3 regions of the Streptomyces sp. NPDC047515 genome follow, and region 3 is predicted to be linked to each of the others. Evidence: riboswitches for the same ligand, from Rfam matches in the RefSeq annotation. Region 3 holds a riboswitch; each other region holds the start of a gene.

Region 1 (3,269 bases), on a different contig from region 3:
GCACGCTGCTGCCGGGGCACGGCGGCATCATGGACCGGCTGGACTCGCTGCTGCCGACCGCCCCGGTGGTCTGGCTGCTGCTGGTGCTGTTCGTGGGTTCCGGCTGATTCGCGAGAGCCACCGTCCTGACCTGGGCATTTACGAGTGAGGGTCCGTCGTCCACAGGGCGGCGGGCCCTCATCGTTCTGTCTGCGACACTGGATGAACCATGCCTAAGCCCGGAGAACTCACTTTCGTCGCGCCCCGCGGAGCCAAGAAGCCGCCGCGGCACCTCGCCGACCTCACGCCCGCCGAGCGCAAGGAAGCGGTCGCCGCGATCGGCGAGAAGCCGTTCCGCGCGCAGCAGCTCTCGCAGCACTACTTCGCGCGGTACGCGCACGATCCGGCCGAGTGGACCAACATCCCGGCCGGTTCGCGGGACAAGCTCGCCGAGGCGATGTTCCCCGACCTGATGTCCGTGGTCCGCCACATCAGCTGTGACGACGACACCACCCGTAAGACGCTGTGGAAGCTGCACGACGGGACGCTCGTCGAGTCCGTCCTGATGCGCTACCCGGAGCGGGTGACGATGTGCATCTCGTCCCAGGCGGGATGCGGGATGAACTGCCCGTTCTGCGCGACGGGACAGGCCGGTCTCGACCGAAATCTGTCGACCGCCGAGATCGTCCACCAGATCGTGGACGGCATGCGGGCCCTGCGCGACGGGGAGGTCCCCGGAGGCCCGGCCCGGCTCTCCAACATCGTCTTCATGGGCATGGGCGAGCCGCTCGCCAATTACAACCGGGTGGTCGGCGCGATCCGTCGGCTGACCGACCCGGAGCCGGACGGCCTCGGGCTCTCGCAGCGCGGGATCACCGTCTCCACCGTGGGTCTGGTGCCCGCGATGCTGCGCTTCGCCGACGAGGGTTTCAAGTGCCGCCTCGCCGTTTCCCTGCACGCGCCGGACGACGAACTGCGCGACACGCTCGTCCCCGTGAACACGCGGTGGAAGGTGCGCGAGGTGCTGGACGCGGCGTGGGAGTACGCGGAGAAGTCCGGCCGCCGCGTTTCCATCGAGTACGCGCTGATCCGGGACATCAACGACCAGGCCTGGCGCGGTGACCTGCTCGGCAGGCTCCTCAAGGGCAAGCGGGTGCACGTCAATCTGATCCCGTTGAACCCGACGCCCGGTTCCAAGTGGACCGCCTCGCGGCCCGAGGACGAGAAGGCCTTCGTCGAGGCGATCGCGAGCCACGGGGTGCCGGTGACGGTGCGGGACACCCGCGGCCAGGAGATCGACGGAGCCTGCGGACAGCTGGCGGCGGCCGAGCGCTGAGGCCGGGACGGCCCGTGTAACCTGGGCCTGAAATCAACTTCATATTCCGACAGGGGAGCGCCACAGCGCTGAGAGTGCGGCACCGAGGACAGGTCGGCCGCAGACCCTCTGAACCTCGCCCGGGTCATTCCGGGTAGGAAGTTCGGTCATCAACTCATGCTGTTGCGCCCTGCCCGCATTGCGCGGGCGGGGCCGCGTCTCTTCCTGGCCAAAACCCAGGAGGAATCCACCATGCGCACCACGCGCAGAACCAAGCAGTTCGCGGCGACCGCTGCCGCCGCCGCGCTCGGCGTCACGGCACTGGCCGGATGCGGGAGTTCCGACAAGTCGGCCTCCGGTTCCGGGGGCACGAAGGGCTCCGGCTCGAAGACCGTGACGCTCGTCAGCCATGACTCCTTCAACGCCTCTCCGGACGTGCTCAAGGAGTTCACCGAGAAGACCGGCTACACCGTCAAGGTGCTCAAGAGCGGCGACGCGGGTGTCGCGCTCAACCAGGAGATCCTGACCAAGGGTTCCCCGCGCGGCGACGTGTTCTTCGGCGTCGACAACACCCTGCTCTCCCGTGCCCTGGACAGCGGGCTCTTCACGCCGTACGAGGCGAAGGGCATCGACCAGGTGGCGGCCGACACCCGGCTGGACGCCGCCAAGCACCGGGTCACCCCGATCGACACCGGCGACATCTGCGTCAACTACGACAAGAAGTACTTCGCCGACAAGAAGCTGGCGCCGCCGCGGTCCTTCGACGACCTGGCGAAGCCCGCGTACAAGAACCTCCTCGTCACCGAGAACGCCGCGACCTCCTCGCCCGGCCTCGGCTTCCTCCTCGGCACCGTCGCCACCTACGGCGACAAGGGCTACCAGGACTACTGGAAGAAGCTGAAGAGCAACGGCGTCAAGGTCGTCGACAGCTGGGAGCAGGCCTACAACGAGGAGTTCTCCGGCTCCGCGGGCGGCCGGAAGGCCAAGGCCGACCGGCCGCTGGTCGTCTCGTACGCCTCCAGCCCGCCCGTCGAGGTGCTCTACGCGAAGCCGCAGCCGGCCGAGGCCCCCACCGGCGTCGCCACCGGGACCTGCTTCCGCCAGATCGAGTTCGCCGGCCTGCTGGACGGTGCGAAGAACGAGGCGGGCGGCAAGGCCCTGCTGGACTTCCTGATCAGCAAGAGGTTCCAGGAGGACATGCCGCTCAACATGTTCGTGAACCCGGTCGTCAAGAGCGCGAAACTGCCGGAGCTCTTCATGAAGTTCGGCGCGACGGTCGACAGGCCGACGACGGTCGCCCCCGATCGGATCTCCAAGAACCGTGAGCAGTGGGTCCAGTCGTGGTCCTCGCTCGTAGTGAAGTAGCGAAGACTCCCGTACGCGGATCGGACGCGGGCGGGAAGGATGCGCCCGAGGAGGACGTGCGGCGGCCGCGAGGCGAGGAGCCGCGCGGCTCCTCGGGGCGCGTGGACTCGGTGCGCGCGAAGGCGTGGCGCGGGAGCGCGGTACGGCTCGGCCTGATGGCCGTGCCCGTCGCGTTCTTCGCGCTGTTCTTCGCCTACCCCGTCACCGCCATCGTCGGCCGCGGGCTGAAGGCGGACGGGGTCTGGCAGTTCGGCCGGATCGGCGAGGTGCTGACCCGGCCGGACATCCGTGACGTCCTCTGGTTCACCACCTGGCAGGCGCTCGCCTCGACCGCGCTGACCCTGCTGATCGCGCTGCCCGGCGCCTACGTCTTCGCCCGTTTCGACTTCCCCGGCAAACAGCTGCTGCGGGCGGTCGTCACCGTTCCGTTCGTCCTGCCCACCGTCGTCGTGGGGACGGCCTTCCTGGCGCTGCTCGGACGCGGTGGGTTCCTCGACCAGCTCTGGGGCGTACGGCTCGACACCACCGTCTGGGCGATTCTGCTCGCCCATGTCTTCTTCAACTACGCGGTGGTCGTACGGACCGTGGGCGGATTGTGGTCACAGCTCGA
Region 2 (3,269 bases), on a different contig from region 3:
TGCGAACCACCGTGTTCACGACGGATGTCCTGAGAGATCTTCATCGAACAGAACTTCGGGCCGCACATCGAGCAGAAGTGCGCCGTCTTCGCAGGCTCGGCCGGCAGCGTCTCGTCGTGGAACTCCCGTGCCGTGACGGGGTCGAGGGCCAGATTGAACTGGTCCTCCCAGCGGAATTCGAAGCGGGCGTCGGAGAGCGCGTCGTCCCAGTCCTGCGCCCCCGGATGCCCCTTGGCGAGGTCCGCCGCGTGAGCCGCGATCTTGTACGTGATGACGCCGGTTTTCACATCGTCCCGGTTGGGCAGGCCCAGGTGCTCCTTGGGCGTGACGTAACAGAGCATCGCCGTGCCCCACCAGGCGATCATCGCCGCGCCGATGCCCGAGGTGATGTGGTCGTACGCCGGAGCGACATCGGTGGTCAGCGGGCCGAGCGTGTAGAACGGCGCCTCCTCGCAGATCTCCTGCTGAAGGTCGATGTTCTCCTTGATCTTGTGCATCGGGACATGCCCCGGACCCTCGATCATGGTCTGTACGCCGAACCGCTTGGCGATCGTGTTCAGCTCGCCGAGCGTGCGCAGTTCGGCGAACTGGGCCTCGTCGTTGGCATCGGCGATCGATCCGGGGCGCAACCCGTCGCCCAGCGAGTACGTCACGTCGTACGTGGCGAGGATCTCGCAGAGCTCCTCGAAGTGCTCGTACAGGAACGACTCCTTGTGGTGCGCGAGGCACCACGCGGCCATGATCGAGCCGCCGCGGGAGACGATGCCGGTCTTTCGGCGGGCGGTCAGCGGTACGTACGGCAGGCGCACGCCGGCGTGGACCGTCATGTAGTCGACGCCCTGCTCGGCCTGCTCGATGACGGTGTCCTTGTAGATCTCCCAGGTCAGCTCCTCGGCCTTGCCGTCGACCTTTTCGAGGGCCTGGTAGAGGGGAACGGTGCCGATCGGCACGGGTGAGTTGCGCAGAACCCACTCACGGGTGGTGTGAATGTTGCGTCCGGTGGAAAGGTCCATGACCGTATCGGCGCCCCACCGCGTCGCCCATGTCATCTTCTCCACCTCCTCCTCGATGGAGGACGTCACCGCGGAGTTGCCGATGTTGGCATTGACCTTCACCAGGAACCGCTTGCCGATGATCATCGGTTCGATCTCGGGATGGTTGACGTTGGCCGGCAGCACGGCCCGGCCCGCGGCGATCTCCTCGCGCACCACCTCGGGTCCGACGTTCTCCCGGATCGCCACGTACTCCATCTCCGGAGTGATCTCGCCCCGGCGGGCGTACGCGAGCTGGGTGACCGGCTGCCCGTCCCGGCTGCGGCGGGGCAGCCGCGGCCGGCCGGGGAAGACCGCGTCGAGGTTGCGCAGCCCTTCCCCAAGCTCTCGGCTTCGCTCGAGCAGGGGAGACCCCATTCGCGGCGAGGTGTGCTTGAGCCCGTCGTCCTCGGGGCGGGCCGGGCGGCCCGGGTACTCCTCGGTGTCGCCGCGCGCGATGATCCAGTTCTCCCGCAGGGGCGCGAGGCCGCGACGGACATCGGTCGCGGTGGTGGGATCGGTGTACGGCCCCGACGTGTCGTACAGCGTCACGTCCTTGCCGTTGGTGAGGTGCACCTGACGGACCGGCACCCGGAGGTCCGGGCGTGAGCCCTGGACGTACCCCTTGTGCCAGCCGATGGACTTCCCGGCCTCGTCGCTCTGGTTCGAGGCAGGCGTGCGTGCGTCCGATGTGGTCATGAGACCTACTCCCTACGCCGGCATTACCCGGTAACAGGTTCGGCGGTCGGCGCAGCCCGTCCCGTACGGATGTACGGATATCAGCGCCCTCTCAGCCCGGTGCTCCGAGCTCCCGCGTGTGCAAAGGTCCCCCCACGCTAGCGCCCTGTCCGGCGAAATGAACAGAGGCCCTTCACTTCTTGCGATGATCGGCCGGTGACGTCCCCCCATCACGACCCCGCCCCGCAGGGCCATCAGCACGGCCATTCACACGGCCACGGCCCCGCCGCGCCCGTCTCCAAGCACCTGCGCAAGGTCATCGCCGCCGTACTGATCCCGTTCGCCGCCGCGGTCGTCGTCGGCCTGGTGGTGCTCTGGCCGGGGAGTGCGCCCCCGCACGAGCGGACCGGTGTCGGTTTCGACCAGCAGACCCAGCAGGCCAAGGTGGTGAAGATCGACAAGGTGGACTGCAAGGACGTGAACGCCGCTCAGATGCCCACCAGTGGCGACACGACGCCGCCGGGGAGCGAGACGGGGCTGTGCGAGAAAGCCACCGTGGAAGTGACGACCGGTCACGACCGGGGCCGGACCTTCGTCGAGATCGTCCAGCCCGACGCGCCGCGTCAGTTGCGCCGGGGACAGGGCGTGGTCGTGGCGTACGCCCCCGACGCTCCCCATGATTTGCAGTACTCGGTGACGGATGTGAACCGGAAGTTCCCGATGACGCTGCTGGCCGGGATCTTCGCCCTGGTGGTGGTCGCGGTGGGCAGGATGCGCGGCGTGATGGCACTGGTCGCGCTCGCCGTGTCGTTCGCCGTGCTGACGCTGTTCATCCTCCCGGCCATCCTCCAGGGCTCGAATCCACTGCTCGTCGCGGTGGTCGGGGCCAGTGCGATCATGCTGATCGCGCTCTACATGTGCCACGGCCTGACCGCCCGCACCTCGGTCGCCGTCATCGGCACCCTGATCTCCCTGCTCCTGATCGGACTGCTCGGATCGCTCTTCATCGGCTGGGCGAGCCTGACCGGCAACACCGATGACAGCACCGGCCTCATCCACGGCCTGTACCCGCACATCGACATGAGCGGTCTGCTGCTGGCCGGTGTCATCATCGGCTCGCTCGGGGTGCTCGACGATGTGACGGTCACACAGACATCCGCGGTCTGGGAACTGCACCAGGCGAACCCGACGATGGGTGCGCGGGGTCTCTACCGGGCAGGGATCAGGATCGGGCGCGACCACATCGCCTCGGTCGTCAATACGCTGGTGCTGGCCTACGCGGGCGCCGCGCTGCCGCTGCTGCTGTTGTTCTCGATCGCCCGAAGCAGCGTGGGGACGGTGGCCAACAGCGAACTGGTGGCGGAGGAGATCGTACGAACGCTGGTCGGCTCGATCGGACTGGTCGCCTCGGTGCCGGTGACGACCGTGCTCGCCGCGCTGGTCGTCTCCGCGGACCGCACGGGGCTCGGCACGGAAGCCGGAGCTCCCGCACCCGTACGGACCGGGAAGAGCCGCCGTCGCAGGGCGAAGTCTTGATCGCCCCCACACGGAGAGCGATTC
Region 3 (3,269 bases):
TGCGCTCGACCCTGGCCCCGGTGAGGAGTTCGGCGCCGCTCTCGGCGTACCAGGCCGCCACCGGGGCGGCGACCTCGGCGGGCATCGCGCCGGCGAGCGGCCGGTCGGCGGCCTCGACGACGGTGACCGCGCAGCCCGCAGCGCGGGCCGCGGTGGCGAACTCCGCGCCGATCCAGCCCGCGCCGACGACCACGACGCCGTGCCGCTCGTCGAGGACGGGCCGCAGTCGTGCCGCGTCGTCGAGGGTGCGCAGCAGATGGACCCCGGGAACACCTTCGGCACCGGGCAGGACGATCGGTTCGGCGCCGGTCGCGACCACCAGGACGTCGTAGGGAACGGGCCCTGACGGCGTGTCCAGCTCGTGCGCCCCGGGCCGTACACCGGTGACTTCGCGCCCCAGCCACAGATCGATGTCCAGTGCCTCGAAGTCGACGTCGAAGGCGGAGCCCTCGGCCGTGCCCAGCAGTACCGCCTTGGACAACGGGGGCCGGTCGTAGGGCTGGTGCGGTTCGGCACCGATCAGGGTGACGGGACCGGTGAAGCCCTGCTCCCGCAGGGCCACCGCCGTCTGCACTCCGGCCATGCCCGCGCCGACGATGACGACACATCGCCCCGTCCGCCGGTCCGGCCGCTCCGACTGCTGCTGTTCGCTCACCCGTACACCTTAAGCATCTGACGCACCGTCAGGAAGGGGGAGCTCCTCCACCGTGCTCGTACCGCTGCCGTCCTGCGACTCCCATTCCCACCGCTCGTCCAGCCGGACCCTGCCGTCCGCGAGGTCGACCACGGTGGAGACACAGTGGCCGGAAGATGTCGTTCCGTCCTGCTTCAGCTGGACATACCGGAAGTCGAGGGTGTCGCCGGTCCGGGTGCCGACGAGATGGCCGCGGACCACGTCGCCGCCCGCGTACTCGGCCCAGATCCGGCCGTTCTCCTCGTGGTACGTGAAGCGCGTGCGGGTGCCGACCTGGCCCGGGGCCTGGTCGGCGACCGGCGAGAGGACGAGTCCGTCGAGCGAACGGGCCACGGTGGCTGCTCCCTTACTGGGTCCGGCGGGCGGGGTTTAGGGTGACCAACGTAAAACACTCGCGGGAGCCCGGACGCACCGGGCTGAGAGGGAGGCTGGGGCGGCCTCCGACCGTACGAACCTGATCCGGGTCATGCCGGCGAAGGGAGGGGCTGGACGCCCATGCGTTCTTCTCGGAACGGAATCGGATCCGACGTCCTCGTCATCGGGGGCGGGATCATCGGTCTGGTGACCGCCTGGCGGGCCGCGCAGCGCGGACTGCGCACCGCGGTCGTCGACCCCGAGCCGGGCGGCGGGGCCGCCCGGGTGGCGGCCGGCATGCTGGCCGCCGTCACCGAACTCCACTACGGCGAACAGATGCTGCTGGGCCTCAATGTCGCCTCGGCCGCCCGCTATCCGGACTTCGCGGCCGAACTGGAGGCGGCGAGCGGGCGGGAGACCGGCTTCCGCGCCTGCGGCACGCTGGCCGTCGCGCTGGACTCCGACGACCGCGCCCATCTGCGGGAACTGCACGCCCTGCAGCAGCGTTCCGGCCTGGAGTCGGAGTGGCTCACCGGCCGCGAATGCCGCCGGCTGGAGCCGATGCTCGCGCCGGGCGTCCGCGGCGGTCTGCGGGTCGACGGCGACCACCAGATCGATCCCCGCCGACTGGCCGCCGCGCTGCTGGCCGCCTGCGAGCGGGCCGGGGTGGTCTTCCACCGCGCATGGGTGGAGCGCCTGACGGTGGTACACGACCGGGCCGCCGGAACCGTCCTCGCCGGGGGCACGGAACTCACCGCCGACCAGGTCGTGCTCGCCGGGGGCAGTCTGAGCGGCCGGCTCCCGGGACTGCCGGACGAGGTCGTGCCGCCGGTCCGTCCGGTGAAGGGACAGGTGCTGCGGCTGACGGTGCCCGCGGCGTACGCGCCCTTCCTCACCCGGACGGTCCGGGCCGTGGTCCGGGGCAGTCACGTCTATCTCGTACCGCGCGAGAACGGCGAACTGGTCGTCGGCGCCACCAGCGAGGAGATGGGCTGGGACACCACCGTCACCGCGGGCGGTGTCTACGAATTGCTGCGGGACGCCCACGAACTGGTGCCCGGCATCACCGAACTGCCGCTCACCGAGACCCTGGCCGGTCTGCGCCCCGCCTCCCCCGACAACGCCCCGCTGCTCGGCCCCACTGCCCTGCCCGGCCTCCATCTCGCCACCGGCCACCACCGCAACGGGGTGCTGCTCACCCCCGTCACCGGTGATGTCATGGCGGAGCTCCTCACCCGTGGCGAGGTGCCCGAGGTGGCCCGCCCCTTCACCCCGTTCCGTTTCTCGCCCGCCGCCCCCGTACGTCAGGAGCAGCCCGCATGACCGAGCCCGCGCCCCTCTCCCTGCCGGCTTCCGCCCCCGAGCACGCCCCCCTGTCCGTGTCCGTGAACGGCGAGGTCCGCCTGCTCGCCGCGGGCACCACCCTGGACGCCCTCGTCGCCACCCTGACCGCCGCGCACTCCGGCGTCGCGGCCGCCGTCAACGAGACCGTCGTCCCGCGCGGCCAGTGGTCCACCGCCGTGCTCGGTGACGGTGACCGCGTCGAGGTCCTGACCGCGGTCCAGGGAGGCTGACCGTGTCCCACGACCTCTTCACCCTCGGCGACACCGCCTTCGGCTCCCGGCTGATCATGGGGACCGGCGGGGCACCCAGCCTCGACGTGCTCGAACGCTCGCTGACCGCCTCCGGCACCGAACTGACCACCGTCGCGATGCGCCGCCTCGACCCGACCGTGCAGGGCTCGGTGCTCTCCGTGCTCCGGCGGCTCTCCATCCGCGTGCTGCCGAACACGGCGGGCTGCTTCACCGCGGGCGAGGCCGTGCTGACCGCCCGGCTGGCCCGCGAGGCGCTCGGCACCGACTGGATCAAGCTGGAGGTGGTGGCCGACGAGCGGACCCTGCTGCCCGACCCGATCGAGCTGCTGGACGCCGCGGAGACCCTGGTGGACGACGGCTTCACCGTGCTGCCCTACACCAACGACGATCCGGTGCTGGCCCGCAGGCTCCAGGACGTGGGGTGCGCGGCGATCATGCCGCTCGGCTCCCCCATCGGCTCCGGCCTCGGCATCCGCAACCCGCACAACTTCCAGCTGATCGTCGAGCAGGCCCGGGTGCCGGTGATCCTCGACGCGGGCGCCGGAACGGCGTCGGACGCGGCGCTCGCGATGGAGCTGGGGTGCGCGGCGGTGATGCTGGCGTCCGCGGTGACCCGGGCCCAGGAG

What was found. A riboswitch is a leader RNA that binds a small molecule or an ion and turns the genes downstream of it on or off. The one in region 3 is predicted to bind thiamine pyrophosphate.
Region 1: another riboswitch for thiamine pyrophosphate. It lies ahead of ABZ826_RS25335 (thiamine ABC transporter substrate-binding protein); the one in region 3 lies ahead of thiO (glycine oxidase ThiO).
Region 2: another riboswitch for thiamine pyrophosphate. It lies ahead of thiC (phosphomethylpyrimidine synthase ThiC); the one in region 3 lies ahead of thiO (glycine oxidase ThiO).

What each region holds. Positions count from the first base shown of each region.
Region 1 covers NZ_JBEYTM010000034.1:44,381-47,649, reverse strand. Annotated here, with positions in the region: gene ABZ826_RS25345 (phosphatidate cytidylyltransferase) at 1-107, shown strand, start outside; gene rlmN (23S rRNA (adenine(2503)-C(2))-methyltransferase RlmN) at 209-1,315, shown strand; TPP riboswitch at 1,357-1,473, shown strand; gene ABZ826_RS25335 (thiamine ABC transporter substrate-binding protein) at 1,547-2,659, shown strand; gene ABZ826_RS25330 (iron ABC transporter permease) at 2,815-3,269, shown strand, end outside.
Region 2 covers NZ_JBEYTM010000022.1:53,269-56,537, forward strand. Annotated here, with positions in the region: gene thiC (phosphomethylpyrimidine synthase ThiC) at 1-1,730, opposite strand, end outside; TPP riboswitch at 1,723-1,856, opposite strand; gene ABZ826_RS19745 (YibE/F family protein) at 1,926-3,245, shown strand.
Region 3 covers NZ_JBEYTM010000004.1:210,802-214,070, forward strand. Annotated here, with positions in the region: gene ABZ826_RS05120 (FAD-dependent oxidoreductase) at 1-655, opposite strand, end outside; gene ABZ826_RS05125 (hypothetical protein) at 665-1,027, opposite strand; TPP riboswitch at 1,079-1,192, shown strand; gene thiO (glycine oxidase ThiO) at 1,190-2,371, shown strand; gene thiS (sulfur carrier protein ThiS) at 2,368-2,622, shown strand; gene ABZ826_RS05140 (thiazole synthase) at 2,679-3,269, shown strand, end outside.